One region of the Paenochrobactrum glaciei genome, then DNA from elsewhere that is predicted to be linked to it. Evidence: riboswitches for the same ligand, from Rfam matches in the RefSeq annotation. Region 1 holds a riboswitch; each other region holds the start of a gene.
What was found. Region 1 has a riboswitch for cobalamin ahead of ABDZ76_RS14015 (LysR family transcriptional regulator). Riboswitches for the same ligand answer to the same signal wherever they lie in the genome.

Region 1 (8,166 bases):
CGCACGGTTAATACATACCAGCAATGTTGCCGGTGTATCGCTGACACTGCAAACTGCAGAAGCTGTAAAACCATAGCGCTGACCGTTATGGATCGTGCTTGTCACGCTGACAGCCGAGCCAAGCCGTGACATACCATTGCGAAAACTGGCTTTGTCTACGATGTCGAAACGGTGATCCACTATGCCCATATCGGCCTCTCATATATTTTAAACACGAACAGAGCCCAAAAGCCCTGCTCGTGTTTTTTATTTAAGCAGACAGTTCTTTGCGAATGATTTCTGCACCCGCACCTAAGGCGCGTAGCTTGCCTCTTGCCACTTCACGCGACAAAGGTGCCATGCCACAATTGGTGCAAGGATAAAGCTTGTCGGCATCAACAAACTGAAGCGCTTTTCTTAAAGTGTTAGCCACTTCTTCCGGCGTTTCAATTGTATTGCTGGCCACATCAATAGCGCCAACCATCACCTTTTTACCTCGGATCAGCTCAATCAAATCCATCGGCACATGAGAATTATGGCATTCCAGCGAAATCAGATCGATGCTGGATTGTTGCAGCTTCGGAAACGCTTCTTCATATTGTCTCCACTCGGAGCCCAGCGTCTTCTTCCAGTCTGTATTGGCTTTGATACCGTAACCATAGCAAATATGAACTGCTGTTTCACATTGCAGACCTTCAATGGCGCGTTCCAATGTAGCAACGCCCCAATCATTCACCTCGTCAAAGAAAACATTGAATGCCGGTTCGTCAAACTGGATGATGTCAACACCGGCAGCTTCCAGCTCCTTTGCTTCTTCATTGAGGATTTTAGCAAATTCCCAAGCAAGCTTTTCACGGCTTTTATAATGCGCATCGTAAAGCGTATCGATCATGGTCATCGGACCAGGCAATGCCCATTTGATCGGCTGCTTTGTCTGTTGACGCAAAAACTTAGCATCTTCAACAAAAACAGGCTTTTGTCGTGATACAGCGCCAACAACTGTCGGCACACTGGCATCATAACGGTCACGAATTTTTACCGTTTCACGCTTTTCAAAATCCACCCCGTCCAAATGCTCGATGAATGTGGTGACAAAATGCTGACGTGTCTGCTCACCGTCACTGACGATATCAATTCCTGCCTGTCGCTGATCATCCAAAGCCAAACGCAGAGCGTCTTGTTTGCCGGTCACTAATTCTTCGCCTTGCAGTTTCCACGGCGACCAAAGTTTTTCCGGCTCTGCAAGCCATGATGGTTTTGGCAAGCTGCCGGCGGTTGAGGTGGGCAAGAGTGTTTTCATAATAGGCAACCTTGTGATTTTAATTTCTCAATGCGCGTAATTGGCAGACCATTCTTCAAGAATGGCCTTGTATGGTTTAATGAAGTGCTCTTCAGCAAACTTTCCTTGCTTGGTCGCCATCCGGCTGCGCTCTTCACGGTCATAGACGATTTGTGTCAATGAGTAATCCGCATGTTTCAAGCTCGGCTGATAACGAGCGCCTGCCTGCGAATTGGCATTGTAAATTTCAGGGCGATAAATCTTCTGGAAAGTTTCCATCGTGCTGATCGTGCTGATCAGTTCAAGATTAGTGTAATCGGTCAGCAAATCGCCGCTGAAGTAAAAAGCCAAAGGTGCAGCACTGTTCGGCGGCATGAAATAGCGCACCTGCAAGCCCATCTTTTCAAAATACTGATCAGTCGACGAAAACTCGTTTTGGAGATATTCAAAGCCCAAAACCGGATGATAATTGCCTGTGCGATGATATGTTTTGCTGCTTGAAGCGCTTAAGCAAATGATCGGTGCTTTTGTAAAGTTCTCTTTATAGACGCTCGAATTAACAAAGCATTTGAATAGCTTACCATGTAACTCGCCAAAATTTTCCGGCAGGCTAAATGTTGGCTGATCACGATTATATTCAGGCAAAACAATGCTAAAATCATAGTCGCGCACATAAGAAGAAAAATTATTGCCGACAATGCCTTCAATACGTTCACCGCTTGCGCGGTCAACAATATTGGTTTTCAAAATTTCAATCAGCGGAAAAGCATCTTCATTGCTGTCGGCATCAACGCTCATTTCAACCGTAACGATCTCAATTTCCACCGCATAACGATCGCCATTCGGGTTATCCCAATGTGCCAAAGCGTTGAAGCGATTATCAATCATCCGTAATGCATTGCGTAAATTTTCTTGACGATTATTACCTCGCGCCAGATTGGCAAAATTCGTGGTAATACGTGTACTATCCGAAGGATGATAATCTTCATCAAAAGAAATAGTTTTAATTATAAAGTTGAATTTTTTTGTCATCGCGTCCGGCATCCTAATTCCTGAGATAAACCAATTTAATTGCTTGCGTCTTGAGGGTTTTCTCTCTCAGCAATCTTTCCTGCCGCTCAACATCAAGGGCGGCCAACGGGTTATGCCTGAGCCATCCGATGAATAAAAATGATTTGATCTCATCAAAGTATGAGGTGTGCTCATGCTTTGAATGGGGTTCGCTGAAAAGTCTCAGCGCAGAACAACTTGACCCGCATGGTTACATAGGGCATTGCTCATTTGTCGGGGTTCTATGGATGACAAGTCCGGAGCTAAGAGGGAATTCGGTTTTATGCCGAAGCTGCCCCCGCAACTGTAAGCGGCCAGCAAATGCCCATAAATGTCACTGAGTTCATCTCGGGAAGACGGGCAAAAGCGTTTATCCGCGAGCCAGGAGACCTGCCACGACAAATAGAGTTCACGGGCGGGGTGTCCCGGAGTGCCGCTTTTGCGCTCGGGCTTCCGTGCGGATGTTATTGCGTCATTTCACTGCCCTGTCATTTATAAAAGGGCGGCTATCACCATGCTGGACAGGCAACATTTATCGATCCTGCGAGAAGTTGATCGCTTGGGCAGTCTCACTGCCGCAGCAGAGCGGCTCAACGTCACGCAATCCGCACTAAGCCACACAATCCGTAAACTCGAAGAACGTTACGGCGTTGCGATGTGGGAAAAGGATGGCCGCAATCTTCGCCTCACCGAGGCAGGACACTATCTCGTAACGCTTGCCCAACGCGTACTGCCACAGATCGAGAGAGCCGAAGATGTTTTGTCGGATTACCGTTATGGTAAACGCGGTTCGCTTAAAATCGGCATGGAATGTCACCCATGCCATCAATGGCTGATGAGCGTTACAAAACCCTATCTGGTCGAGTGGCCTGATGTTGATCTGGCGCTCACTACTTCATTTACCTCTGGCGGCGTTGCCGCATTAACGAGCTATGAAATTGATATTCTGATCACGCCAGATCCGATTGAGGCGCAAGGCATTCATTATATTCCAGTTTTTGATTACGAGCTTGTATTGGCCGTTCCGGTTAATCATCCGCTTGCGCATGAAAATTATGCCGAGCCTGCTGACCTTTTGGAAGAGACCCTTTTCACCTATCCGGTGCCTCCTGAGCGGCTCGATGTATTTACACAGTTTCTTGTGCCCGCGAATTGCCGTCCGCGGCATCATCGCAGTGTTGAGACAACAGAAATGATGTTGCAACTTGTTGCAGCAGGGCGTGGCGTCAGTGCTATCCCAAGCTGGCTGGTGTGCCAGCAAGCAGAAACATTAGGGGTTCGCCCTGTCAGAATTGGTAATGCCGGCATCCACAAGAGCATTCACCTTGGGCTTAGAAGCGGCGACGAAACCGTCGATTTCATCGCCGGATTTCTTGCAACCTCACGTGAGATAAAAGCATAATTCAAAAATGTACATGTTTTGAAACAAGACGCCCTGCAATCCATATCAAGAATTGCAGGGCGCAATGTATTCATTCAATTTTAGTTCATGAATAGACCAACACCAGGTGCGATTGGCCAGCCCATTGTCATCCAGAAAATAAGGAACAATGTCCACACAATCAGGAAGCCCATTGCGACAGGTATCGTCATTGAGGCCAAAGTTCCAATACCTGCATCTTTCTGGTAGCGCTGCAAATAAGCCAAACAAACGGCAAAATACGGGCTCATCGGCGAAATAATATTGGTGGCAGAATCCGCAATTCTAAATGCTGCCTGCACCAGTGCCGGCTCAAAACCAATCAGCATCAACATCGGCACAAAAATTGGTGCCATCAGCGACCACTGTGCCGAACCGGATGTGATGAACACATTCATCACCGCTGCAAGACCAACAAAAGCCACCAAAAGCGGAGTGCCCCCAAAACCACTGCTATCCAGCAAATGTGAACCACCAATGGCAATCCACTCGCCAAGGTTTGTCCATTTGAACCATGCCAAAAACTGCGAGATCGCAAAGAACAGCACCAATGTCGGCGCCAATTCCTTGACGGATTCACTCATATAGCCAACGGCATCACGTGCTGTTTTAATCTTGCCGGTTGTGGTGCCAAAAATACAGCCGATCACCACGAAATAAATACCAAAGAGCGCAACCGCACTATTAAGCAAAGGTGATGGAACCAATCCGCCTTCTTCATTTCGCAATGGTGAGCTGGCAGGCCAAACGGCCGCAACGACCAGCGCAATCATAATCAGAGTTGCCCAGCCGGCACGCTTCAAGCCTTTTACTTCCAATGCATCCGGTTCTGTCAGTTTCAACTCAACATCGCCGGTATATTTGCCAACCATTGGCTCAACAATGCGCTCAATAATAAACGCACCAACGAAAGACATCAGCAATGCAGAAGCCGCAATGAAATAGTAATTATCAAGCGGAGAAATATAGGCCTGAGCATCAACCGTATGCGCTGCACTCGTTGTAATACCCGACAAAATAATATCAGTCGGTGTAATGAGAATACTCGCATCATAACCCGCACCAACGGCCACATAGCCGGTAACCGCGCCCACCAGCGGATTACGTCCCATTGCCTGAAAGATAATGGCAGAAAGCGGGATAAGGATAATATAAGCGGCATCGGATGCAACATGACTGCACATACCGACAAAGAAGATCATAAATGTGGTCAGATAACGTGGCGCTTTAATAACGCTGACCTGCATAAAAGCAGCAATTAAGCCGGTTTTATCAGCGATGCCAATCGCCAGCATAATCACCAGAATAATGCCTAATGGCGGGAAATTAATAAAGTTTGTCGCAATAGATGTCAGAGCGAAAACTGCACCCTCACCCGAAATCAAGCTTTTAACAGCAACTTCGGCACCGGTTTTTGGATTAACACCGGTGCCGCCAAAACTTGCCAGAATCCATGAGAAAACAGCAACAATCAAACATAGCCATAAAAACAATATGAACGGATGCGGCAGTTTGTTGCCGGCTCGTTCTATCGAGTTAAAAAACTTCTGCATTCGCAATTTCTCCCGAATTAATGCCGCCTTCACTCCAACGAGCGTCCCGCATCATTCTGTTAGAATTATAAATAATGTTATTGGGTAAGCGTTTTATGAGCAATACCAACAAACATGCCGGCTGCCACAGGTAAAATTTCATCGCGGAAATTGTAAAGCGGATGATGCAAATAGGCACTATCCTCACCATTACCGACAAAGAAAAAACTACCCGGACGCTGTTCCAGATAAAATGCAAAATCTTCTGCACCCATGGTCGGCATCTGAGACATTTGACTGGTATTATTCTTGCCAAACAATTCATGTGCCGTTTCAACGACCAATTCCGTTTCCGCAACTGAATTGACCAAAGACGGTATCCGCAATGTCATATTGACCTCGCATTGCGCGCCATGCGCTTCGCAAACATTCGCAATGACTTTACGTAGCTCAGCATCAATAATAGCGGCCGCTTCCGGTGATCCGTCGCGGGTATTAATCACCATACTGGCATCACCCGGAATGATATTCCCGGCACTGCCGCCATTAAACTGGGTAACCGTTACAACGCCTGCATCCAAAGGCGATAAACGACGCGATATGACACTTTGCAGCGACTGAATAATGGCAGAGCCAACAAAAATCGGGTCAATTGCCAGATCCGGCCTTGAAGCATGTCCGCCTTTACCTGAAATTTTAACCTCATAAAGCGTATTGCCGCCCATAGCAGGGCCAGCTTTAGTAATGATATGACCAAGCGCATAACCAGGGCGGTTATGAAAACCGAAAACCTGTTCAACACCTTCCAGTGCGCCATCAGCAATCATTTGAGCCGCACCCTTGCCGACTTCTTCAGCCGGTTGGAAAAGCAGCTTGATTTTCCCGTTAAGCTTCGCGTGATCTTGCGCTAATTGACCAGCTGCCAGCAACAATGTTGCCGTATGACCATCATGGCCACAGGCATGCATTTTACCGTCTATTGTTGAAGCATAAGCTAAGCCGGTTTCTTCTTGAATAGGCAGTGCATCCATATCGGCCCGCAAACCAATCGTCGTACCAGCTCTGCCGGTATCAAGAGTTGCAACAATTCCTGTACCCGCAACATTGCGGCGCAATTCATAGCCATAACGCTGCAAAGTTTCAGCCACCAGATCAGATGTGGCAAATTCTTCGAATTTCAGTTCAGGAAAACTATGCAATTGACGCCGGATGGCTGTCGCCTCCTCAATTGCCTCTTTGCTAAAAATAGTCATTGAAACATCAACTCCCCGCCTCGGTTCCCGTGCCGCTAAACCTTTAATGGTAAAAAATTCCGGCAGTCATACCAACGGAATATTGTTGCAACAATTTCATAATTGCGTAAGCATCGTTGCAAAAAAGGCAAAGGTGAATGAAATGCAACATTTAGCGCTTAAATACTTTCAAGAAGTTGCGCGAACGGGCTCTGTTACGGAAGCTTCATTACAGCTGAATGTATCCGCATCTGCCATCAGCCGCCAAATTACCAAACTTGAACAAGATTTAAATGTTGCCTTATTCGAGCGCCGCCCTCGCGGGATGGTTTTAAGTCAGGCAGGCGAATTGCTGGCACAACATGTCACCCGTTTAGCGCTAGACACCGAGCGCGCTCTTTCTGATGTCAAAGAAATGCATCAGATACAGCGTGGCGTCGTCAAAATTGCCACCTATGAAGGTTTTTCAATTCTGGTACTGGCTGATATTATTGCACAATTTCAGCAACAATATCCATCCGTCGAAATTCAGGTTTGGGTCGGAAATTCCATTGATATTTGTCAGCGCATAAGCAACGGTCAGTCGGATATCGGCATTGTTTATAGCTATGCTGTACCATCCCATCTGCAAGTGGAGCACATGACAAAGCGGCCGATATTTGTTCTTGTCCCCCCTGATCATCCGCTTAGCGAGCGCGAAGAAATAACCCTGACAGAAGCCGTGCAATATCCTTTTGCACTACCCGATCACGACCGCACACAGCGCCACTTGATCAATACGGCACTGGCAAGCACGGGATTGGCAATTGATCCGGTATTTTCTTCCAATTCAATGGCAACATTGCTGATTTATGCGCAAAAAGCGGGCTGTTTGCTGTTTTCAAGCGCCGATATTCAAGAAACAAACGGCTTTTTGAGCAATGCAAAATCCGTGAAAATCGACAATGCTATTTTGCAATCAAGCGTCGCACAGGTCATTACGATGAAAAATCGGCAGCTTCCAACATCAGTTCAAGCCTTTTTAAGTTTCTTAACAGAGAGAATGCCGGCTTTTTCAGAGACGCCTTGAGACAAGCATTATAAAAGATGTCATAGCGACAGCTTGTAGTTCCACAAAAATATGAGTAATGAAGTCATATTAACACATCATTACCACACATCACACCGCGTAATTTGTTAGAAACTGCGCCATAAGCGAAAAATGTCATGAATTGGGATATCCAAGATCTGTTCAGAAGGCATGCAACGGATATTGCCCGTTTTCTGCGACAGCGCGGACACGATCCCGAAACCGTGAAAGATATCACTCAAGATACTTTCATGCGTATTCATAACACTGAAAAACGCACTGATATCAATAATATACGCTCTTATTTGTTCCGCATCGCTGATAATCTTGCCAAAGATTATTTTCGTGCTGCAAAGGCACAAAACCGGTATTTAAGCCCCTCCGAAACATTTGATGCCATTGACGAAAGCCCTGATCAGGAGCGTGTGACGGATTATCGCCAACGCCTGCAAATGCTTGAAAATGCAGTTGCAACTTTGCCGCCTCGGCAAAAGGAAGTTTTTCTGCTGCACAAATTCGATGGCCTCAGCCATGTCGAAATTGCTCAAAAACTAGGCATCACGCGCAGCGCAGTAGAAAAACTGATCATGAAGGCGCTTGCGCAT
Region 2 (8,166 bases), on a different contig from region 1:
GACGTGGTGACAATACCGATGGATTTGCCGGTTTGACGGCGCAGTGCTTCACTAATATTTTCAACGCGCGGATCATCAAGGCTGTCCGGTGTACGGTCAGCATAAACACCAAGCGCATTGATCGCAGTTTTATGACCCGTCATATAGGCTGACATGGTGTTGGCGCTGTCGGTGGCAATCGAATTGGTGGCTGATGTACCGATGAAAGCCATATATTGCAGATCATCCATATTGAGACGACCATTGGCCTTACCTTCGCTCATGCCCTTAGACATGATGCGGGCACCGGTGCGGTGGGCAACGGACAAACCATCAGCGACAAGGAAGATCACGTTTTTGGCTTTAGGTGCATCCGAAGTGCCGTAAACATCCCAAGTAACGCTTTTCTTGTCATTTCCGGCCTGCACTTCGATGGTGTAAGCACCGGCTTTCGGCAAAGCCAAAGAGCGCAGAATAACAGCCGAGCCCAGATCTTTATCTGATGCGTCTTTTTCTGCAGCAATAAATTCAACATCTTTGCCGAAAACAGCTTTGTAATCTTCGCCGTTGACCGTGATTTTCACGTCATCCGCTTTGACGACATTGTCGAATTCCACTTTGAAATCAAAAGGCGAACCGGCAAGAATCGTTGCACGGTCAAGCGGATACACCGTTGCTGCCTGCGATGCAGTTGCAATAAGTGTAGCCGACAGAACTGTCGTGGCAGAGAGTAATTTAACAAGTTGACGCATGGTTTTATCAAACCCCTTTAGCGGATGTTTTCCCGGCCACAGATCGGAACCATCTTTGGTTCCACCCCTTTGCATGCCGGAAAAGCCCCAATTGTAATCGTCGTAAAGACCTTGAGAGGACAATGAGTACGGGGGGATTGTTAGCCAGCCATTATGACAGTGCTTTGTATAAATCATGACAGATTGATTAAATCTGGCTTGGACAAGTCATGATTTCGACTGATGCGAAAATCACACAATATTTCAGAAAAATTTAAAAAATGAGTACTGACAATAAAAAATAGGACAACAGTGCTGTCCTTTTTTCTTTCCTTTTGTTGCGTAAAAGTGCATATAGGGGTTCCAAAAATATATTTTCATAACGCCATACGCAAGAAAGGTGATTTCGTGTCACAGGACAATCTTCTTGAAAATGCATTAGTGCGGCTGGATGAGGCTGCAAGCCATATTAATATCGACGCGGATGTGATCGAAAAATTGAAATTCGCGCGCGAGACCATGAAAGTACGTTTGATGATCCGTATGGATGACGGATCACGCAAATCATTCCTTGCATGGCGCTGCCGTTATGATGATACCCGCGGCCCAACCAAAGGCGGCATCCGTTACCATCCGGATGCAACAGCTGAAGAAGTTGAGACGCTTGCTTTCTGGATGACCTTCAAATGCGCCGTGATGAACCTGCCTTATGGCGGTGGTAAGGGTGCTATTCAGGTTGATCCGCGTAAATTGTCCAAAGCTGAGTTGGAACGTCTCTCCCGCGCTTATATTCAGGCCTTTGCCGGAATTCTGGGCCCAGACCGTGATATTCCGGCACCGGATGTCTATACCAACTCAATGATCATGGGTTGGATGGCTGACGAATATTCACAAATCGTCGACCAGCACTCACCGGCAGTGATCACCGGCAAGCCATTGGCACTGGGCGGTTCGCTTGGTCGTGATGATGCAACGGCACGCGGTGGCTACTATCTCGTGCGTCATCTGGCTGGTGATTTAGGTCTTGCCAGCAATTTGCGTGTGGCCATTCAGGGCTTTGGTAATGCCGGCCAGCATATGGCACGTCTTTTCAGCGCCGATGGCCACAAGATCACCGCTGTTTCCGACTCGGAAGGTGCAGTTCAGTGCGCCGAAGGTTTGAACCTGAAAAGCCTCTTTGCTGCCAAAGCGGAAGGCAAGTCAGTTGTTTCCACCGTTGGCCAGCATGGTCACAAGGCCATGACACCGGCTGAACTGGTGGCTGCTGATTGTGATGTTCTGGTGCCGTCCGCCATGGAAAACATGGTGCATGAAGGCAATGCAGCAACCATCAAAGCCAAGCTGATTGTCGAGCTGGCCAATGGCCCGCTCACCGCTGAAGCTGATGAAATTCTGGCGAAAAAAGGCGTGATTGTTCTGCCTGACATTCTGGCCAATGCCGGTGGTGTAACCGTTTCTTACTTTGAATGGGTACAAAACAAGCAGGGCTATTACTGGACTTTGGAAGAAATCCATCAGCGCCTCCAGAGCATCATGGAACGCGAAGGCCGTGCAATCTGGGAACTGTCAAAAGAGAAAAAATTCTCACTGCGCACCGGTGCTTATGTCCACGCATTGTTGCGTTTGGCACAGGCCATTGAAGCGCACGGCACCCAGAGCGACTTTATTGCTTAAAATTCCTCCCACAGACGAACAAGTCTGACCAAAAAAAGCCCCGCCGATCAACTGACCGGCGGGGCTTTTCTTTATTCAAATCAGATCGATAAATATCAATCCCAGTTCAAAGCGCCGCCGTTTTGATATTCGATCACACGGGTCTCAAAGAAGTTTTTCTCCTTCTTCAGATCCATTGTTTCCGACATCCAAGGAAACGGATTATCCGCTTCAGGGAACACGGCTTCCAAGCCCAGCTGTGCACAACGACGGTTGGCGATGAAGTGCATATACTGCTCACAAAGCGCAGCATTCAGCCCCAGCAAACCGTTCGGCATGGTGTCGCGGCCATAGGCTGCTTCCAGTTCTGCCGCATCACGCAACATGTCGCGCACTTCTTCCTGGAACTCTTTTGTCCAGAGATGCGGGTTCTCATGCTTGATCTGGTTGATAACGTCGATACCAAAATTCATATGGATCGATTCATCACGCAGAATGTACTGATATTGCTCGGCAATACCGACCATCTTGTTGCGGCGGCCAAGAGACAGAAGCTGCGCAAAACCGGTATAGAACCACATGCCTTCAAACACGACATAGAACGCAATCAGATCGCGCAGGAAGTCACGGTCAGCTTCCGGTGTACCGGTTTTAAATTCGGCATTGTCCAGATTGCGGGTGTAATTAAGCGCCCATGCAGCCTTATCGGTGATCGATGGTACCTCACGGTACATGTTGAACAATTCACCTTCATCAAGCCCCAGACTTTCCACGATATACTGGAAAGTATGGGTATGAACGGCTTCTTCAAACGCCTGACGCAGCAAATATTGGCGGCATTCAGGGTTGGTCAGGTGACGGTAAATCGCCAGCACGATATTGTTTGCAACCAGACTTTCGGATGCTGCGAAGAAACCTAAGTTACGCTTGAGCATCAGGCGTTCATCGTCGGTCAGGCCGTCTTTAGATTTCCACAATGCAATATCTGCCTGCATGGAAACTTCGGTCGGCATCCAGTGATTGTTACAACCGGCCAGATATTTTTCCCATGCCCATTTATATTTCAGCGGCAGCAGCTGGTTAACGTCAGCGCGTGCATTAATCATGCGCTTTTCATCAACCGTTACACGTGCCGCGTTACGCTCAATCGAGCCCAGACCCGTTGCATCGGCAGACAAATCTGCCTCTGAGGCGACAGATGTGCTGTTCTTTTCGGTCTCTGACCAATCGAGATTAGACATTATAAAACCCTTTCAAATAGGGATGAAACAAAGAAAAGTGATCAGTATCAGCCCGTTACCGGCCAAGTGCTGGCCGGTAACGACTTCTATTACTGACAAGCTTCACAAGTTGGATCATCAATAGAACAAGCGCGCACATCGGATGCCGGAATGCTCTGCATCGGTGCGGCAGACACCGCATTCAGCTTGCCATCCGTACCCTTCAATGTGGATTTTTCCACATGTGTTGCAGAGCGGGATCGCAGGTAATAAGTGGTTTTCAGGCCGCGATACCATGCAAGGCGATACAATTCGTCGAGCTTCTTACCGCTTGGATTAGCGATATAAAGATTGAGCGACTGCCCCTGATCAATCCACTTCTGACGACGGCTTGCAGCTTCGATCAGCCACGCTGTGTCGATTTCAAAAGCCGTTGCATAAAGTGCTTTCAGATCATCCGGAATACGATCGATCTGACCGATGCTGCCATCGAAATATTTCAGATCAGAGATCATTACTTCGTCCCACAGACCGCGGGCTTTCAGATCACGGATAAGACCGGCATTCACCACTGTGAAGTCACCCGACATGTTCGATTTAACAAACAGATTCTGATAAGCAGGCTCGATGGACTGCGACACGCCGCAAATATTGGAAATGGTTGCAGTCGGAGCAATTGCCATACAGTTGGAGTTGCGCATACCAATGGTTTTGACGCGTTCGCGCAGAGCATTCCAATCCAGTGTTTCGTCATAATTGAGCTTCATGCTCTCTAAATTATTATGAGCACGTGCATCAGACAGCATACGCAGAGAGTCGATTGGCAAAATGCCTTTTGACCAAAGCGAACCTTCATAGCTCTGATAGCTGCCACGTTCTGCTGCCAGATTAACGGATGCAGAAATCGCATGATAGGAAATGGCTTCCATGCTCTGATCGGCAAATTTGATCGCTTCATCCGACGCATAAGGCAGACGCAAAATCTGCAATGCATCCTGGAAGCCCATCAGTCCCAGACCAACCGGACGGTGACGCAGGTTTGAGCGGCGTGCTTCCGGAATGGTATAGAAATTGATGTCCACCACATTGTCGAGCATACGCATAGCGGTTGCTACAGTGCGCTCCAGACGTGCCTGATCAATGCCTTCCGGTGTTGTGTGCGCTGCCAGATTGACAGAACCCAGATTACAAACCGCAACTTCATCATTCGATGTGTTGAGCGTAATTTCGGTGCAGAGATTGGATGAATGCACCACGCCAGCATGCTGCTGCGGCGAACGGATATTGCACGGGTCTTTGAAGGTGATCCAAGGATGGCCGGTTTCAAACAGCATCGTCAGCATACGACGCCACAGGTCTTTGGCCTTCAATGTGCGGTAAACTTTAATGCCGCCTTTAGCCGCTTTCTGCTCATAGGCTTCATAAGCATATTTGAAGGCCGGACCATAAAGATCATGCAGATCAGGGGTTTCATCCGGCGAGAACAATGTCCAGTCACCGTCTTTTTCCACGCGTTCCATAAACAGATCAGGCACCCAGTTGGCCGTGTTCATATCATGGGTACGACGACGGTCATCACCGGTGTTTTTACGAAGATCCAAAAACTCTTCGATGTCGATATGCCATGTTTCCAAATATGCGCAGACAGCACCCTTGCGCTTGCCACCCTGATTAACCGCAATGGCCGTATCATTGGCAACTTTCAGGAATGGAACAACACCCTGACTTTCGCCATTGGTGCCTTTGATGCGTGCACCAAGGCCGCGCACACGGCTCCAGTCATTGCCCAGTCCGCCGGAATATTTAGCCAGAAGCGCATTGTCTTTAACGCTTTTGAAAATACCGTCGAGATCATCCGGAACAGTGGTCAGGAAGCAGGAAGAGAGCTGCGGACGACGTGTGCCGGCATTAAACAATGTTGGCGTTGAAGCCATGAAATCAAAGCTTGAAAGCAGATTATAGAACTCGATCGCCTTCGCTTCGCGTTCTTCTTCACGTAAGGAAAGCCCCATGGCAACACGCATAAAGAAAGCTTGCGGCAGCTCAAAACGCTTGTTTTGAACATGCAGGAAGTAGCGGTCATAAAGGGTTTGCAGACCTAAATAATCAAATTGCAGATCACGATCCGGCTGAATGGCTGCGGCCATGCGATCAAGATCAAACAGCGCCAATTCCGGATCAAGCTGATCGGCATCAATACCCACACGGATGTAGGATTTCAGATAGTTCGGGTAAAGCTCGCACATCTGCTTGTGGGTTGCTTCGCGCGGGGAGCCTTCAACAAAGGTCAGCACTTCACGGCGCAGCTTATCCAGCAAAAGGCGGGCACTGACCTTGGAATAGTCAGGCTCGGTTTCAATCAGAGTACGCGCAGCCAAAATAGGTGCAAGCGCCAGCTCATCCTGTGTGATGCCGCTATAAAGATTGCGTTTTGTTTCGGTAAGAATGGCTTCCGATGAAACTGAAGACAGACCTGCACATGCCTCTTCTACAACATGTTTGAGGCGAGCTTCATCAAGCGGCACCAGTTGACCGCTGGCGCTCTTCATCTGCAATTGCGGTATTGCCTGCGGATTTTGTGCCACTTGTTCGGCACGTTCGCGCGCACGTTCTTCACGATAGAGCACATAAGCGCGCGCCACTTTATGATGGCCACCGCGCATCAATGCCAGCTCAACCTGATCCTGAATATCTTCAATATGGAAAGTACGGCCTGCCGTTGCATGGCGAGTAAGACCAGCAACAATAGCTTCAGAAAGCTCGGCAACCACATCATGAACACGGCGCGATGAAGCAGCACTGGTGCCTTCGACCGCAAGAAAAGCTTTTTGCAGCGCAACAGCAATTTTATCACCTGCAAAAGGTGTCACTGATCCGTTGCGACGGATAACCTGATAGCCCGGTTCGGAATCATTAGCTGCGTTTACGACAGAAAAAGCGTCGCCGTCAGCAGGCTCACGTGAGATAGAAGTCGACATTGGCTTACCCCAATTTTTGTTGGGGGCAAGGTCAAACGGATGCATGCATGAAAGAGAGCGCAAGGCTAATGCCTGCTCTGTTGCCAGCACACCACCGGGACACCCCGCCCAGGGAGAACATTTCGTGTCAGGGCAGGTCTCCTGGCTGGCGGGTCGGTGCTTTTGTCCGTCTTCCCAAGGATAATCCTCAGTGACTTCTTAGAGCGCCATGCGTCCGACAGGACGTATAAAGGACGCTCTAATCTAAAATTTACGCATCGTACCCTTTCGAAAACCGATTCCGGTTTCGGGTCGATGCTGTAAGAACAAAAACTCGCCGCTTTACAGTTGCGGGGGCAGCTCCGGTTTAAGCGGCGGTTAGCACCATCTCTTCCGGATTCCCTATTATCTCTCTATCTTGCGATTCGAGAGACCTTGACCACTAGATATAGACAGCCAATGCGCACGAACGTCAACATGTAGTTGCATGATGCACAATTATTATTTTTTGAAAGGGATAAGGAGATGCCCTATATATAGCACAACCACGGAGCTTTAACATGATGAATATTGGCCAAGCAGCAACTGCGTCGGGCATAAGTGCCAAAATGATCCGTCATTATGAGACGGTCGGGCTGATTGAAAAGGCTGGCCGCACCGAGGCTGGCTACCGCGTTTACTCTAAACGGGATGTGGAAACATTGCGCTTCATCCGGCGCGGTCGCGATTTGGGCTTCTCGCTTGATCAGATCAAAGATTTGCTGACGCTTTGGCAAGACCACAGCCGCGCTTCATCCGATGTGAAGCAAATAGCCCTCACCCATGTGGCGGAGCTGGAAGCGAAGATGGAACAGTTGCGCGAAATGGCGGATACATTGCGCCATCTGGCGCAGAACTGTCAGGGCAATAACCGCCCTGACTGTCCGATTTTGCATGATTTGGCCAGCAACGTAGCCAAAACATAATTGTGTCGGTTAAACCTGCAATGCAGGTTTAACCTTGCGCAGACGCAGCGCATTGGAAAGCACGAAGATGCTGGAAAGTGCCATCGCACCAGCCGCCAGCATTGGCGATAATAATGTGCCCCACAGCGGATAAAGCACACCGGCAGCAACCGGAATAAGCGCGATATTATAGGCAAATGCCCAGAACAGGTTTTCGCGAATATTGCGAATGGTGGCGCGTGATACGGCCAGCGCATTGATAACGCCGCGCAAATCACCCGACATCAACACAATATCAGCGCTTTCCATCGCCACATCCGTGCCGGTGCCCAAAGCAATCCCCACATCAGCAGCCGCCAATGCCGGTGCATCATTGATGCCATCACCGACAAAGACCAGCACTTCACCCTTAGACGACAGACGCTTTAAAGCATCCACTTTGCCACCCGGCAGCACTTCAGCCTCCACATGATCAATCGACAAGGAACGCGCAATCGCTTCTGCTGTGTGGCGGCTGTCACCGGTGATCATCGCCACCTTCAAGCCCATCTGATGCAGCGCATCAATCGCTTGCTTCGTTGATGGCTTGAGCGGATCGGCAATCGACAGAATTGCAGCCAATTGGCCATCAACCGCTACATAAATCGACGAGCGCCCCTGAGAAGCCAGCTGATCGGCTACT
Region 3 (8,166 bases), on a different contig from region 1:
ATCTGCGGTCATGCCTTACAAAATCACAAGCTCTTTGTTGGTGATGCAAATGGCACACCAAAAGCAGAGCGACATATCGGCCATATTTACATTGCGGGGCCAAGCCTGTTGTCAGGCTATTGTAATAGTGAGGCGGATTCAGGCGATTATCTCGATACTGGCGACATGGGTTATCTGTGCGCGGGAGAGATTGTTATTACCGGTCGATATAAGGATATGATTGCCATTAATGGTCGTAATATCTGGCCGCAAGATATTGAAAATACTGTCAACCGCCTCGAAGGCTTAAGCAATGCCCGTGTTGCATGTTTTTCGGCCAATGAAAATGGTCAGGAAACCGTTATCATTCTGGTTGAAAGTGTCCTTACCGACCAAAACGCAAGCGATGAGTTGATTGCTCGTATTAAAGCAGCGATTAATGCCAGTGAAGGGATTTCAACCAAAATTCAGCTGATACCGCTCAAGACATTGGAATATACATCATCGGGCAAGCTTTCGCGCGCTCGTGCGCGTCAGTTTTATCTCTCGCAAGGGCGGTAAGTGCTTAAAAGTATGGTGCGCCATTTATATGGATTGCTTCCTTAGAGATATTTGTGCTGTATCAGCTTAAATTTATTCTAAGCACTTATATTGGATGACGTTCATGTCCACTAAACTTTCAGCTCTTGAAGCTGCCTCCAAATATCTCTCGCCGGACGACAAGGCAGAATATTTAAAAATCAAACGGACAATGGAAGCCTCCGGTGCCTCACGCTCAAAAATTGAAGAGCGCCTGCACAACTTCATCTGGGAAATCATTGAATCCGATGATGACGACTATGAAGATGATGAAAACATCGACGACGACAAGTAAACACCTTGTTAAGCAAAAGGTTTTACACATAAACGCCATGATCAAAACACTTGTGACCACTTCTGTTTTTTCTGCTCTTATCAGCCTCGCTTCTGCGGCATATGCTGATGAGCAGATCGATTACGGCAAAAAAATCGTTGAAACAAACTGTTCCGGTTGTCACGCAATCGGCACAGATGACAAGAGCACCCATAAGGATGCACCTCCTTTCCGCACGCTTTCCAAGCGTTATCCGATTGACGCCTTGGCAGAAGCATTTGCCGAAGGCATTTATGCCGGCCATCCGGACATGCCGGAATTTGAAGCATCACCAGAACAAATCGATGCTATTCTGGCTTATATGAGCAGCATTCAGCAAAAATAATCAAAACGGGCGCGGCATTAGCTGGCGCCCGTTTTAATTAACTCTGAACGACGGTTTCCGGCTGGATGTAAATCCGACCGCCTTTATGGCTGATATCAGCCTCAATTTTATAAACATTGCGCAAATTCTCCGCTGTCAGCACCACTTGCGGTGTGCCGTCAGCAATAATGCGTCCTTTTTCCAGCATGATCAGCCGCGTGCAGCGATGCGCAGATAATGACAGATCGTGCAAAGAAGCAATGACCGTTTTGCCCGTCTGAGCCAGATCAGCAAAACATTGCATCAGGCTCAACTGATGCGCCGGATCAAGGCCGGAAACCGGTTCATCCGCCAAGATCAGTGGTGATCCTTGCGCCAATAAACGTGCAATCAAGACACGGGCTTTTTCACCGCCAGACAATTCCTGCACCGATTTCTTGGCAAATTTAGCCACATCCATCTGCACCATGGCTTTAGCGATCACATCATGATCAATCTCGCTTAACGAAGCAAAAGCCGAACGCTGCATCTGACGGCCAAGACCAACAATTGTTTCCACCGAAACAGGCCATGCTACATCACGTTCTTGCGGCAGATAAGAAAGCCATTTTGCCCGCTCATGATGTGTCATTTTAACGGTCGGCACATCGTCGATCATCACCTCACCACGATAAGCGATGAAGTTCATGATCGCCCGTAAAAGCGTGGTTTTCCCTGCACCGTTGGGGCCAATCAGACCGATAAATTCACCTGACTGCGCTTCAAAACTGATCTGGTTTAAAATGTTTTCGCCACGCAGAGAAACGGATAAGTCGCGTACGTTCAGGGTCACAGCATTTTCCTTCTGTAGCGCAGAACCAGCCAGAGGAAAAACGGCGCACCCACCAAAGCCGTTAAAACCCCTAATTTCAAATCACGCGATGGCGCAATGATCCGCACCGCAATATCAGCCATTAAAAGCACTGCCGCACCACCCAGCGCACTGACTGGCAACAAGCGAGATGGTTGCGCCCCAACAAGCGGGCGCAAAATATGCGGCACGATCAAACCAACAAAACCAATAGCGCCGGAGATAGCTGTTGCGGCACCAACCGCCGCCGCAGTGCCGGTAATGGCAAAAATTTGCACGCGTTTTAAATTAACGCCCATACTAACGGCTGTTTCTGTGCCAAGGGTCAGGGCATCCAGTGCCCGCCCGAGCGAGAACAACATCACCGCGCCAACCAGAATAAAGGGTGCGGCCAGCATCACATGTAACATAGAACGATCAGCCAACGAACCCAGCAACCAGAAAACAATTTCCATCGCCGCATAAGGATTGGGTGACAGATTAAGTGCCAGCGATGTCATGGCTGCCGCGAGCGAAGACAAAGCAACCCCTGCCAAAATAACGGTTAATGTGCCACCATGGCGGCCAGCCAAAGTTTGCACAATCAATACGGAAGCAAAGGCGCCAGTCAAAGCAAGCAATGGCAGCGCCAGCGGAAAGAGTGTCGAAAGACCGGTATAAATAGCAATCACCGCGCCAAGCGATGCAGACGCACTGACACCAAGTAAGCCCGGCTCTGCCAGTGGATTGCGTAAATAACCTTGCAATACGGCACCCGATAACCCCAGAGCACCACCAACCAGAAGCCCTAAAATAGCACGCGGCAAACGGATTTCCCGCATCACCAGCACAACGGCATCGCCTTGTCCGGTTACCAGCGCATGAAGACTATCATAAGCACCGAGAGCTGCGGGGCCGATCAGCAAAGACAGCATAAAAAGCAAAGCCACCAAGATGGCCAGCCCTGCACATAACCAGTGGTAGCGCCGTGTTTCACTCATGTGCAATATCCGATAAAATTTTCACTGCTTCCACCGTAAATGGCCCGCCGCACACGGTCAGACTATCAGGCAAAGTTACAGAAACTGCCTGTTTTTTAATGGCCTGCAAAGCAGGATGTTCATAATTTTGATAAGCTAAAGCTGCACCCTCATAACGCTCGCCCATCAATAAATAATCAGGCTGATGCATCACCAATAATTCAAGCGGCATCTGACCATATCCGCTTAACGATAACTTGTCGGCCAGATTGGTAAATCCTGCATGACGCACCACCGTATCCATCAAACTGCCACGTCCTGACGTATAATTATTGGCATAGTAAAGCGCGATTGTACGTGCACGCTTTTTCACATCAACCTCAGCCAAGCCTTGATCAATCTCTGCAATCAGAGCCTCAGCTCTTTGTGGCTGTTCCAGCAGATCACCAATGCGCTTAATATTGGCGCGAATATCATCGAAAGTGGATGCAGGGCGAAACTCTTCGACCTGAAAACCCAGTCGGCGCAACAAATCAACCGTCGCACGCGCTGTAAAACTGCCCGCTAAAACCAGATCGGGCTTTTGCAGAAATATTTCTTCCGCACGCCCGTGATTAAGTGGATAAGTGGCAGCTTTTTCAAAAAGATATGAGGTTTTATGATCCAATGACAAATATGAGATCGAGGTTAGCTGTTCTTTATCTGCCAGCAACATTGCCAGCTGATCCGTACACACATTAATGGATGCAACTTTTGGCGCGCTTTGTGCAGGGGCAGTGCTACCAAACAAAGCCAATAAAAACGCACCGACCAGCGATGCGCTTTTGCAAAATTCATGACCGGCACGGGATGCACCGGTCAGTTTGCCAATATATGAAAGTACAGTGCGCAAATTACGATGTCTTTCTGCACTCTTTGATGAAGGTCTGCGATCAATTAAAACGAACGGGTAAAGCCCAGGCTCATGGTTCGGCCTGGCATACGATAGCCTTTTGCTGTTTCATATTGTTTGTCAAAGATATTCTCTACAGAGAACTTGATCTGTGACTGCTGATCAAAAGCATAGAGCGCAACAAAATCCGCCGTAATATAACTATCAAGTTTATTTTTATTCGCTTCATCTGAATAACGTGACGAGCCGTAAAGAACGCGCGCAGTCAGATCAAGTTTCTCATCTGGGCGATAGCTAATCTCACCTGTAGCTTTAAACCGGTCACGGTTGGGCAGATAATTACCGTAATTTGCATCACTTCTGTTGATCGGATCCCGCAGATCTATACTGGCTTTCACAGCCCATTCATCATTAAACTGATGCGCGACAGTTGCTTCTACACCACGAATGCGCGCCTTTTGAATATTAAACGGATGCCATACATTCGTAACCGGATCTGGAGCCCATGCAATCTGATCTTTAACATCATTTTGATAAAGTGCTAAATCAAAGCTTGTTTGCTGACTGGCCTGCCAGTTCAAACCAATTTCAAACGAACCGGATTTTTCTGCCTTGAGATCAGGATTACCGGAATATGGGTAATAGAGATCATTAAAGGTAGGAGCGCGGAAACCCGTCGCATAAGAGCTGCGCAAGATAAGATCCTGCACGACTTCATAACTCGCACCAATATTATAAGTAACCTTATCACCAAATTGCTGATTGTGGTCATAACGCAGACCTGCATCAATCAACAATCCAGCATAATCAATCGAATATTGAGCGAAAAGAGCGCTCAAATTGCGGTGCGCTTCATCATAGGCATCACCACTAACCGAGCTGCCATTAATTTTTTCACGATAGAACTCACCACCAGCAACAATAATTTGCTGGGTTTTATCGGTATTGAATGCCTTTTGCGTGGAAGCAAAAATACCATAACGTTGTGTTTTAAACGTATCGCCATCGACTGAAGCGCGGAATTGTTTTGCTTTATCCAATGAGCTCGTCAGCTCAATGGTCGAGAACCAATCATCGCTATGATCGATACGTGTCCCAAAGCGGCCAGAGAAATTATGCGTGTCGGCAGAGTCGGGCGCTGTTGTATTGTAGCCATCATAATGATTGCGACCACGGGTATAAAGCCCGTCAAGATAAACCCGTCCCCACTCGACATCTTTGGCCAAAGACAGATTGACGCTTCCTTGTAGAAAACCGTCACGATCGTTTTCTGTTGGCGCTGTAGTAAAATCATAGCCTTGCGTACCAAGAATACTGGCACCCAAACCATATTCAATGCCGTTTTCCGCTTTGCCGGAAATATTTCCGGAAGCAAAGCCGCCCCAAGGATGAGTCACGCCCGTTGTCCATGACCCGCAATAGGATTTGCCATTTTCACATGCACCACCCTGTTTGGTGATGATATTAATAATACCGCCCATCGCATCCGCACCATATTGTGCCGAATGCCCGCCTTTGGCGATTTCAATCCGCTCAATTGATGCCAATGGAATACTGGAAAGATTTGGTGTACCGGATGTGGCCGAACTCATACGCACACCATTGACCAGCACAAGGGTCTGGCTGGATGAAAACCCGCGCAAAGACACACCCGAAGTTGCCCCTTGCCCGCCATTGGCGGTCATGGTCACACCAGTATAGGTTTTCAGCAATGATTGCAGATCGGGCGCTGCCGATTGTTCAATGTCTTTTTCGCCAATGACCGTTACGGAGGAAGTAGAGCGCTCCAAAGCACTGGCACGACGCAAAGGCGTTGTCACCGTAATGGTTTTTAAAACAATCTCGCCATTTTCATTCAGTGTCCCTTGTGCCTGAGCGCTCACAGAAAACACAGCCAATGCGCTCACAGCAACACCACTGAGCAAAACAACTTTTCTAAACATGTACGTTCCCCAACAACGCTTGTGAAAAGCCGAACCGACCTTTCGAAATAACCAACCGGTTGTCAGGAAAATTTCATCCGGACGCACGGCAACATTTGTTCAATGTCACCGCCACGGACGACCGCGCATGGACACACCCCGTATCCGTGCATGGGTGACCGGAAAAGGCAGGTCTCCTGACTTCCGGGTCTTCGCGCCTCTTTCACCTTCCCAATGGCTCAACGTCATCAGTGGTTTGAAATGCCAAAATTCTAGCATTTCAGGAAAGATCACTCGCCGGTTACAGTTGCGGGGGCAGCCACGGAATAAGATTCTTCAAATCACAAGATTGAGAATCCGCACCGTGTTCCCTTTTCATCTGCTTTTTATAAGCAGAACCTGTTCCATCTTCGGACGTAGCAAGCATAGCGCATAAATACAACACCCATAATTAACTAAAAATAAACCATGTTGCGTGCCTTTTAAAACAGTCTTCGCACATATTGTCTTAAGCGCCTTGCCGCCTGTGGCAAACTCACCTATTCCTAGTAAAAACGCGCATGAAAGAGGAGGCACCAGCCGTGCCGCAAAGAGCTTCGCCCCTTGCTCCGTTCCAGCACAAAACCTTCCGGGCCCTTTGGTCTGCGACGCTGGTTTCCAATCTTGGCGGGCTTATTCAGGCGGTGGGTGCCGGTTGGATGATGACAACCATCGCAACCTCCCAAGATATGGTTGCTTTGGTTCAAGCTTCCACCACTTTGCCTGTTATGGTGTTTTCTCTTGCAGCTGGTGCGCTGGCCGATAATTACGACCGCCGCCGCATTATGCTTACCGCGCAATCTTTGATGCTAATGGTGTCTTTAGCACTCGCGGTTTTTGCTTATTTTAATCTTCTGACCCCATGGCTGTTGTTAAGCTTTACCTTTCTGATCGGTTGTGGCGGCGCACTGCATAACCCTTCATGGCAGGCATCCATGGGCGATATTGTTCCGCGCGAAGATTTGCCCGCCGCCGTTGCGCTTAACAGTATGGGTTTCAACCTGATGCGTAGTGTTGGCCCGGCCATTGGCGGTTTAATTGTTGCTGCTGCCGGTGCGGCGATGGCCTTCATCATCAATGCTTTCAGCTATATTGCTTTGCTGCTTGCTCTATGGCGTTGGCAGCCGCCAAAATCGCAAAACACCTTGCCGCGAGAATCCTTTGGCCGTGCCATTGCCGCGGGTCTTCGTTATGTTTCAATGTCGCCAAATCTTTTAAAGGTTATGTTTCGCGGCTTTTTATTCGGTCTTTCCGGCATTGCCATTCTGGCGCTTTTGCCGATTGTCGCGCGTGACTTAGTTGCCGGTAACGCATTTACCTATGGCATGATGCTTGGTGCTTTCGGCCTTGGTGCAATTGGTGGAGCGATGCTCAGCGCACGCCTGCGCGAAGTGATGAGCAATGAATGGATCGTGCGTCTAGCATTTTTAATGTTTGCCGGAAGCTGCATTTGCTTAGGCCTCAGCACCCAATTTTGGCTGAGCTGGTTACTGCTTTTGCCTGCCGGTGTTTCATGGGTTCTTGCCCTGTCGCTGTTCAATGTCACTGTGCAGCTTTCAACCCCGCGCTGGGTGGTTGGCCGTGCCTTGGCACTTTATCAAACCGCAACATTCGGCGGCATGGCAACAGGCAGCTGGATATGGGGTTCTATCGCTGAATCTCACGGTGTTGACCTGTCGCTCATTATCGCAGGCATTGTGCTTATTGGTGGTGCTGCGGTTGGCCTGATGTTCAAACTGCCGGAATTTGATGCTCTCAATCTTGATCCGCTCAACCGTTTCAACGAGCCGGAACTCAAACTCGACATCCGTTCCCGTAGCGGCCCGATTATGATTATGATCGACTATAAAATCGATCAGGACGACGTCACCCAGTTTTTAAGTCTGATGGCCGACAGACGCCGTGTGCGTATTCGCGATGGTGCCCAGCAATGGGCCTTGTTACGCGATTTGGAACACCCGGAAACATGGACTGAAAGCTACCATGTGCCGACATGGGTGGAATATGTGCGCCATAACCAACGCCGCACACAAGCGGATGCTGAAATTTGGGAACGTTTGAAAGCCCTGCATCGCGGAGAAAAGCCTCCGGTTGTGCATCGTATGATCGAGCGCCAAACAGTCACGCCCCATGATGATATGCCGCTAAAGCCGCATACGGATGATCACGCGATTGTTTAGCCATGAAAGATATGAAAAGCGCTTCCGACAAAACAGCAGCAATCTTGCACAGGCTTGCACAAAGACGCGATAGCGAACGCGTCTTTAGCCGCATCTATGGAGACAGCGCATTAGAAGCCGCACATGCA
Region 4 (8,166 bases), on a different contig from region 1:
TCTTTACACGCTGGTTCCAGCGCTGGCTCGACACCACAGTGATGGTGCGCGGCCGTGTGGATGTCGGTGTGCGCAACTCCATTCGTACTGTCATCGGTTATATTGGCCTTTGCTTGGCTGGATTGGTTGGTATTTCAGCCGCTGGTTTCAACCTCTCCAATCTGGCACTCATTGCCGGTGGTCTCTCGCTTGGTATCGGTTTTGGTCTGCAAAATATCGTGCAGAACTTTGTTTCCGGTCTGATTTTGCTGGCCGAACGTCCGTTTAAAGTGGGTGACTGGGTGGAAGCAGGGACGGTTAGCGGTACGGTGAAAAAAATCAGTGTACGTGCAACGGAAGTGGAAACTTTCCAGCGCCAATCGATCATTGTGCCGAACTCGACCTTGATTAATGGTAATGTCGGCAACTGGACACATCACAACAAGCTTGGCCGTATCGAGATTAATTTTCAAATTCCGATGATGGATGAACCACGCCGTGTTCATGCAGTATTGTTGGATGTTGTGCGCTCCAATCCATCGGTGTTGAAAAATCCTGCTCCCTATGTTGCATTGACTACAATGACCCACTGGCAGCTTACTTTTGATATGTATGCGTTTTTGGCAGATATTACCGCTACAACCGATATTAAAAACGAATTGCGCTTTGCTGCAATTGAGCGCTTGCATCAGCTTAATAAAGAAATTGAAATGGAAAAGGCCGCCGCTGCTGCTGAAGCCGAAGCTCAGGCAAAAGTCGAGACAGAGGCGGAAGATGAAGCTGTCGTTCAGAAAGATGCGGACGCTTGATCAAGAGATTAAGAGTATAAAACTTTGTTCAGCTAACATTCAGCTTGAGTGTTCTATAGATTTAGCATTACTAGAGTAGACAGGGTGCAGCAAAGGCGGCATCCGATCCAAAAAGGGGCGATGGCAACATCGAGGCAATATGATCAAATTCGGTAAAGTCATTGTGATGACAGTTGCGCTTTCAGGAGCAGGTATTGCTCTGGCCGCGGCTGCAACTGTGACCAACGGTGACGGATCAGCCCAGACCATTGTTGTGACCGAAGGCGCATCCAAGCAAGAGCTGGTGATTGCTCCGGGCGAAACTGTCAGCTTCTGCCCGTCGGGTTGCTTTGTGACAATGCCAAACGGCGACCGTGAAGCGCTGAATGGTGGCGAAGCAGTAACGATCAGTGGTGGTCAGGCAAAGATTAAATAATTTTATAAAACCTGCTTGTTTTGACAGGCACGCATGAATGAAAGCCCGTAAGCTAAAATGCTTGCGGGTTTTTTTGCTTATATTTTGTAAAATCTTTTCAAGCAGAGGCAACCAATGCGGCGTTTTCACGTTGATCCAAGTGTTTAACTTTAAAATGCTACAATGGAGACGTAAACGAATGAAAATCTCACGCTTTGCCCCAATAGCTATTGTTCTCTTTGCATTTACACTCGTTGCATGTGCCAACACGGTTCGTGGTGTGGGGCGTGATGTGAAAGGGACAGCACAAGCGGTAGAGGATACCGTTAAAAATTAATGCTAAAATTTATACTTAACAAACATTTGAAAATGGCAAAAACCGCGCTATCCGAAGATGCACGGCCTTGCCAACAAACGCTTTGGCTCTCACCAAACAATACACCGGTGAGAAATACTATAAGCTCCGGTACGCAATACCTTATCCGGAGCATCGAGGCGGTTTGTTGCCGTCTCGATGATCTTTTTAACAGGACATTCTTACCGGATGGTTATCAGAAGCTTAAGTAAGTCTAAAGATTGCACTTTTTTGACTGTAAAATTGGCTGAAAAAAGCCAGTTTGTTAAAGAGTGGTAAATATCACGCGTCACTTTCGTGAAGATTTGTTCAGTGTGATTCTGCAATGCGCTTAACTGTAGTTTTGCGGCATTCAATAATTCTTTGCGCGGACATTTGTTTGGCCTCTATGCAGAACGTGCCGATTGCGATAGGTCACAATCATGACATGCGCGATAATGTTTCAAGGTACTGGCTCTGATGTTGGCAAAACGGTTCTTGTGGCCGGTCTTTGTCGTGTGATGCGCAATCGCGGGCTTAAAGTGCGCCCGTTCAAGCCGCAAAATATGTCCAATAATGCAGCCGTTACCGATGATGGCGGCGAAATAGGCCGCGGACAATGGTTGCAGGCATTAGCCTGTGGTGTGCCGACCAGCGTTCACATGAACCCTGTATTATTAAAGCCGCAATCTGAAACCGGCAGCCAGATCATTGTGCAGGGTAAAGTGCGCGGGCAAGCCAAGGGGCGCGACTATCAGCGTTTGAAGCCGCAATTTATGAATGCCGTGATGGAGTCATGGCAGCATATTTGTGATGGCGCTGATATAGTGCTGGTGGAAGGTGCGGGCTCTCCGGCTGAGATTAATTTACGCAAAAACGATATTGCCAATATGGGCTTTGCCACCAAGGCGGGGGTGCCGGTTGTGCTGGTGGGGGATATTGACCGCGGCGGTGTGATTGCTTCGCTGGTGGGCACGCATACGATTTTGCCCGAGCAAGACCGCGCGATGATTGTTGGTTTTCTGATCAATAAGTTTCGTGGTGACGTGACGCTTTTTGATAATGGCTTGCGCTCCATCACCGAATTTACCGGCTGGCCGTCTTTTGGTGTGGTGCCATGGTTGAAAGCAGTGGCGCGTTTGCCTGCCGAAGACTCAGTCGTGTTGGAACGTATGGTAGGCGTTCAAACGAAAGCGTTGAAAGTTGCTGTGCCGATGCTGGATCGAATCGCCAATTTTGATGATCTTGATCCTTTAAAAGCCGAGCCGGATGTTGAAGTGGTGATGGTGCGGGCAGGTGAGGCAATACCTGCTGATGCAGGGCTGATTATTTTGCCCGGCACTAAATCGACTATTGGTGATTTAAAACGTTTGCGTGAAAATGGCTGGGACACTCAAATTCATGCTCATGTAAAGCGTGGCGGCCATGTCATTGGCATTTGCGGCGGCTATCAAATGCTGGGGCAAAAAATCAGTGATCCGAAGCATATTGATGGCGATACGGCTGACGCTGACGGTTTAGGCCTTTTGCAGATGGAAACTGTCATGAAGGCCGAAAAAACACTTGGTCAGGTGCAGGGCACAGCTGTGGCCTATGATGTGCCGGTTGATGGTTATGAAATTCACTGCGGTGTGAGCCACGGGCCGGATTGTGCGCGTCCTTTCGCATTGATTGACGGGCGGTCGGATGGCGCGGTTTCTACTGATGGTCGCATTTTTGGCACTTATTTACACGGGCTTTTTGCGTCCGATAGTTTCAGGGCAAAATTACTGGCAGAGCTTGGCGTGCATGGTGCTGGTTTTAATTATCGGGCCAGCGTTGACGATGCACTGAACGAGCTTGCTGATAATCTTGAGCAATATCTCGATGTGGATGCCTTGTTGCAGTTAAGTTTGCCGGTCAAAATTTAAACCTTCATCCACAATCAGCGAAGCCTCAAGTCGATTGACGATCACAATCGCACAGCATAATGTCAGGCCATTGCATCAGGTTTTCATCATGTTGGATTGATGGACGAAGAGGGAATGCGTGAAATGCTTGTAATAAGCATTTTGATAGCAGCCGACCCCGCGACTGTAGAGCGGTGAGGGATGTTGCCAAGCTGGTTTTTTAATGAAACCAGCAGCCACTGGGAAACCGGGAAGGCGGCTTCATCTTCACGACCCGCGAGCCAGGAGACCTGCCTGTTTGCAAAGGGCATATTGCCTGCACCTAAGGGGAGGTTTTCCCTGCTGCCTGCACGGAGGTTGTCATGGCTGCACACACAAATAATAGCGCATCGGATGTGCTTTCCACACCGCTTGCTGCCCGTTTGGGTACGGCACTTGTTGCGTTAATGCTTGGCGTTTTTTTGATCTATGGTGTTGGTTTGGCGCATTCAGACATGCTGCATGATTCTGCACATGATATGCGCCATTCTTATGGGTTCCCTTGTCACTAAGTTACCGCTCGGAATTTTGAGGGGTTCATTCATTTTGGATGATGAAGTGATGCTCACGCATGCGTGAGTTTATTTCTCTATGGGGGAATTATGTATATTCGTTATTTATTGGCGGTTTTAGCAGCTGGTCTGATTGCAGGGCTGCTGATGACGCCTGCTATGTATATCAAGACAGTGCCACTGATTTTGCAGGCCGAAATCTATGAAGACGCCTCCGGTGGTCATGATCATGGCGAGACATCAGAAGCGGCAGCACCACATAGCCATGGTGATGCTGCTGAGGATGAAGAAGAAGGCGCTGAACTGCCTTTCGGACGCCTTGGCAATACAATTTTGGCCAATTTAGTTGCTTGTGGCGGCTTTGCGCTGGCCTTGGGCGGCACGGCTTTATTGTTGGGACGTCGCGTGACCAAGCAAAACGGCATTTATTGGGGACTTGCCGGTTTCTTTGCGGTGTCATTTCTGCCGTCTCTCGGGCTTTCACCGGAATTGCCAGCCATGCCGGCAGCCGATCTGGCAGAGCGTCAGCTTTGGTGGGTTGTGACTGTTATTTTATCGGCAATTGGTATTTATCTTCTCGTGTTGCGCGCTGAAATCTGGGCGAAGATTTTAGGTCTTGTCGCCATTGTTGCACCGCATCTTTATGGTGCGCCACATCCGGAAGATATTTCTTCACCGATCCCGTCGCTGCTTGCGTCGCAATATGCAGTGGCAACCACAGCCACGAATTTGTTTATGTGGGTGGTGATTGGTTTGACGCTTGGCTGGCTGGTGCAAACCTACGCATCCGCAGAAATCGAGGCTTGATAAGCATGCCGTCGGGAAAAATTACGCTTGTTCTCGGCGGCGCTCGCTCGGGAAAATCAAAATACGCTGAAAACTGTGCGGAAAGCTCTGGCCTGGAGCTATTTTATATCGCTACAGGGCGTGCTTATGATGATGAAATGCGCTCGCGTATCAGTATTCATCAAGACAGACGTGGCCTGAACTGGACAACGGTTGAAGAACCGCTTGATCTGGCGGGATCATTGTTGAAAACGGCTGCGCAAAATCGTTTCGTGCTGGTTGATTGTTTAACGCTCTGGGTCACCAATCTGATGATGGCAGAGCGCGACATTGACGCTGAAACGACGCGGCTTTTAGAGGTTTTTCCCAAACTGTCCGGTGAGATATTTTTTGTCTCTAATGAAGTGGGATTGGGCATTGTGCCTGACAACCGGATGGCACGGGAATTTAGAGATTATGCGGGTTTTTTACATCAGCGCGTGGCTGAAAAAGCTCAGGAAGTTTACTTTATGGCGGCAGGATTGTCGTTGAAAATGAAGGGATAGAATATGCAGGGTCAAAAGATTCCGGCCACCGTGATTACCGGCTTTTTAGGATCGGGTAAAACCACCATGATCCGTAATTTGCTTGAAAATGCGAATGGCAAGCGCATTGCCTTGATCATCAATGAATTTGGCGATCTGGGCGTTGACGGTGGCATCTTAAAAGGTTGCGGCATTGAAAATTGTGAAGAAGATGATGTTATTGAGCTGAACAATGGTTGCATTTGCTGCACCGTTGCTGATGATTTTATCCCGACCATGACCAAGCTTTTGGAACGCGCTGATCGTCCTGATCATATTGTGATCGAAACTTCCGGTCTGGCACTGCCGCAGCCGCTTGTTGCTGCATTCAACTGGCCGGAAATTAAAACGCAAGTGACCGTTGATGGCGTGGTGACCGTGATTGACGCGGCAGCTGTTGCCGAAGGCCGCTTTGCGGATGATCATGATAAAATTGATGCGCAGCGTCAGGCCGATGAATCGCTTGACCATGAAAGCCCGCTGGAAGAACTCTTTGAAGACCAGATCCATGCCGCTGATCTGATCGTGCTCAATAAAGCCGATCTGCTTGATGAGGCAGCGCTTGAAACTGTGCGCAAAGATGTTTCGGAACGCTCATCCCGCCAGACTAATATGGTGCCAGCAAGTTTTGGTAAAATTGGTGCGGACATTCTGCTTGGTCTGGGTGTCGGTTCGGAAGATGACATTGCCAACCGCAAGTCACATCATGAAATGCACCACGAAAGCGGTGACGATCACACCCATAGTCATGACGAGTTTGAAAGCTTTGTGGTGGAAGCCGGTGATGTAAACGACCCAAAAGCATTTGCAGAAAACCTGAAGAAAATCATTGGCGAACATGACATTTTACGTTTGAAAGGTTTTGCCAATGTGCCGGGCAAGCCGATGCGTCTGGTTGTGCAGGCCGTCGGTTCGCGTATCGAGCATTATTTTGATCGTCCATGGGCAGACGGTGAAGCCCGCTCTACCAAGCTGGTGGTAATCGGCGTGCATGATATTGATGAAGCAGCGATTGCTAAATCCGTTCAGGAAGCAGCGTAATCCATGCATCTCCTGCTTGCCCAGAAAGGGACGATTGCCGACGGCAGCGAAGCCATCGATTTAGGTCAAAGCCCTGCCGATATTTTGTTTCTTTCTGCGGCTGATACAGAGCTCGCAAGTCTGGCCTCGGCGCATCGCTCAATCAGTGATGCGCCGACACTCCGGCTTGTGAATATGATGTCGCTGTCACATCCAATGTCGGTAGACACTTATGTGGAACGCACAGCGCGTTTTGCAAAGCTGATCGTCGTGCGGGTGATTGGTGGTGAAAGCTACTGGCCATATGGCTTGGAAGCGCTGCATGCCTGCGCGGTCAATCACGGCATTATGCTGGCGGTTTTGCCCGGTGATGATAAGCCTGATGCAAGCCTGAAACGCTATTCAACGGTTAACCCGCATGATCTGGATACGCTGTGGCATTATCTGATTGAAGGTGGCGCCCAAAATGCACGTGGCTTTCTGGAATGTTGTACATCATTAATTGATGGTCGTGAACGGCCGGTGGAAGCCGCACCTTTATTAAAAGCCGGTCTTTGGTGGCCGGAAGATGGCATTGCCACAGTTGCAGAATTGCGCGAGCTAAGAGCCAATAAAAACGCGCCGGTGGTGGCGATTTGTTTTTATAGGGCACTTGTTCAAAGCGGCCAGACCAAGCCGATTGAAGCGCTGATTGAGGCGCTAAAGGCGCGTGGGCTGAACGTCTTGCCTGTCTATATCAGCAGCTTGAAAGATGCGGTTTCGGTGGCCGTTCTGGAGCGAATTTTTGATGAAGACAATCCGTCACTTGTTTTAAACGCTACTGGTTTTGCGGTTTCTGTTCCCGGCTCAGAACGCCAGCCGACAGTGCTGGAAAAAAATGGCGCGATGGTGCTGCAAGTGATCTTGTCCGGTTCCAGTTTAGAAATGTGGGAAGGTTCGCCGCAGGGGCTTTCCTCGCGTGATCTTGCAATGAATGTTGCGCTGCCGGAAGTGGACGGGCGCGTATTGACCCGCGCCGTTTCATTTAAGTCAGCCAAAAATTATGATGCGGTGGTGCAAGCTAATATTGTCACCCATGAGCCGGTACAAGACCGTGTGGATTTTGTAGCGGATTTAGCCAAAGCATGGGTGCGCTTGAAAGAAAAGCAAGCGTCTGAACGGCGCGTTGCATTAATCCTTGCTAATTATCCAAACAGGGACGGGCGGCTTGGCAATGGTGTCGGGCTTGATACACCTGCGGGTACGGTGGAAGTCTTACGCGCCATGCAGGCGCAAAATTATCCGGTGGCTGATTTGCCGGTCGATGGCGACCAGTTGATCGGTGATTTGATGGCTGGCCCCACCAATGCAGCACTTGACGGACGTGTGGTACGCAACACGCTTTCTTTGAATCAATACAATGCCTTCTTTGCTAAACTTCCCAATCAGATTCAGGCAGAGGTGCTTGCTCGCTGGGGTGAGCCGCAAGCGGATCCGTTTTTTATGAACGAGCCTCAAAGCTTTGCTTTATCGCTGATGCAATATGGCGAAACGCTGGTGGGGATACAGCCTGCACGCGGCTATAATATCGACCCGAAAGAAAGCTATCACTCGCCGGATTTAGTGCCGCCGCATGGCTATCTGGCGTTCTATGCTTATCTGCGTGACGTGGCCAAAGTGGATGCGATTGCCCATATGGGCAAGCATGGCAATATGGAATGGTTGCCCGGTAAAGCATTGGCTTTATCGGAAAACTGTTATCCGGAAGCTGTCTTTGGCGCGACCCCGCATCTCTATCCTTTTATCGTCAATGATCCGGGCGAAGGCACACAAGCCAAAAGACGCAGCAGTGCCGTTATCAT

Region 2: another riboswitch for cobalamin. It lies ahead of ABDZ76_RS03875 (ribonucleoside-diphosphate reductase subunit alpha); the one in region 1 lies ahead of ABDZ76_RS14015 (LysR family transcriptional regulator).
Region 3: another riboswitch for cobalamin. It lies ahead of ABDZ76_RS13385 (TonB-dependent receptor plug domain-containing protein); the one in region 1 lies ahead of ABDZ76_RS14015 (LysR family transcriptional regulator).
Region 4: another riboswitch for cobalamin. It lies ahead of ABDZ76_RS07940 (CbtB domain-containing protein); the one in region 1 lies ahead of ABDZ76_RS14015 (LysR family transcriptional regulator).

Annotation. Positions count from the first base shown of each region.
Region 1 covers NZ_BAAADE010000007.1:49,027-57,192, forward strand. The annotation lists gene ABDZ76_RS14000 (flavin reductase) at 1-189, opposite strand, end outside; gene ABDZ76_RS14005 (methionine synthase) at 251-1,279, opposite strand; gene ABDZ76_RS14010 (DUF1852 domain-containing protein) at 1,307-2,290, opposite strand; cobalamin riboswitch at 2,529-2,720, shown strand; gene ABDZ76_RS14015 (LysR family transcriptional regulator) at 2,823-3,710, shown strand; gene ABDZ76_RS14020 (AbgT family transporter) at 3,791-5,281, opposite strand; gene ABDZ76_RS14025 (M20 metallopeptidase family protein) at 5,359-6,513, opposite strand; gene ABDZ76_RS14030 (LysR family transcriptional regulator) at 6,656-7,561, shown strand; gene ABDZ76_RS14035 (RNA polymerase sigma factor) at 7,699-8,166, shown strand, end outside.
Region 2 covers NZ_BAAADE010000001.1:805,991-814,156, forward strand. The annotation lists gene ABDZ76_RS03860 (alkaline phosphatase) at 1-731, opposite strand, end outside; gene ABDZ76_RS03865 (Glu/Leu/Phe/Val family dehydrogenase) at 1,119-2,384, shown strand; gene ABDZ76_RS03870 (ribonucleotide-diphosphate reductase subunit beta) at 2,480-3,604, opposite strand; gene ABDZ76_RS03875 (ribonucleoside-diphosphate reductase subunit alpha) at 3,694-6,561, opposite strand; cobalamin riboswitch at 6,676-6,993, opposite strand; gene cueR (Cu(I)-responsive transcriptional regulator) at 7,104-7,505, shown strand; gene ABDZ76_RS03885 (heavy metal translocating P-type ATPase) at 7,515-8,166, opposite strand, start outside.
Region 3 covers NZ_BAAADE010000006.1:27,189-35,354, forward strand. The annotation lists gene ABDZ76_RS13355 (fatty acyl-AMP ligase) at 1-540, shown strand, start outside; gene ABDZ76_RS13360 (hypothetical protein) at 644-853, shown strand; gene ABDZ76_RS13365 (c-type cytochrome) at 891-1,217, shown strand; gene ABDZ76_RS13370 (ABC transporter ATP-binding protein) at 1,255-2,028, opposite strand; gene ABDZ76_RS13375 (FecCD family ABC transporter permease) at 2,025-3,026, opposite strand; gene ABDZ76_RS13380 (ABC transporter substrate-binding protein) at 3,019-3,819, opposite strand; gene ABDZ76_RS13385 (TonB-dependent receptor plug domain-containing protein) at 3,942-5,840, opposite strand; cobalamin riboswitch at 5,990-6,237, opposite strand; gene ABDZ76_RS13390 (MFS transporter) at 6,401-8,038, shown strand; gene ABDZ76_RS13395 (amidase) at 8,050-8,166, shown strand, end outside.
Region 4 covers NZ_BAAADE010000002.1:335,834-343,999, forward strand. The annotation lists partial or broken gene ABDZ76_RS07920 (mechanosensitive ion channel domain-containing protein) at 1-788, shown strand, start outside; gene ABDZ76_RS07925 (hypothetical protein) at 928-1,203, shown strand; gene ABDZ76_RS07930 (hypothetical protein) at 1,241-1,519, shown strand; gene ABDZ76_RS07935 (cobyric acid synthase) at 1,960-3,426, shown strand; cobalamin riboswitch at 3,487-3,718, shown strand; gene ABDZ76_RS07940 (CbtB domain-containing protein) at 3,768-3,956, shown strand; gene ABDZ76_RS07945 (CbtA family protein) at 4,047-4,763, shown strand; gene cobU (bifunctional adenosylcobinamide kinase/adenosylcobinamide-phosphate guanylyltransferase) at 4,769-5,287, shown strand; gene cobW (cobalamin biosynthesis protein CobW) at 5,291-6,346, shown strand; gene cobN (cobaltochelatase subunit CobN) at 6,350-8,166, shown strand, end outside.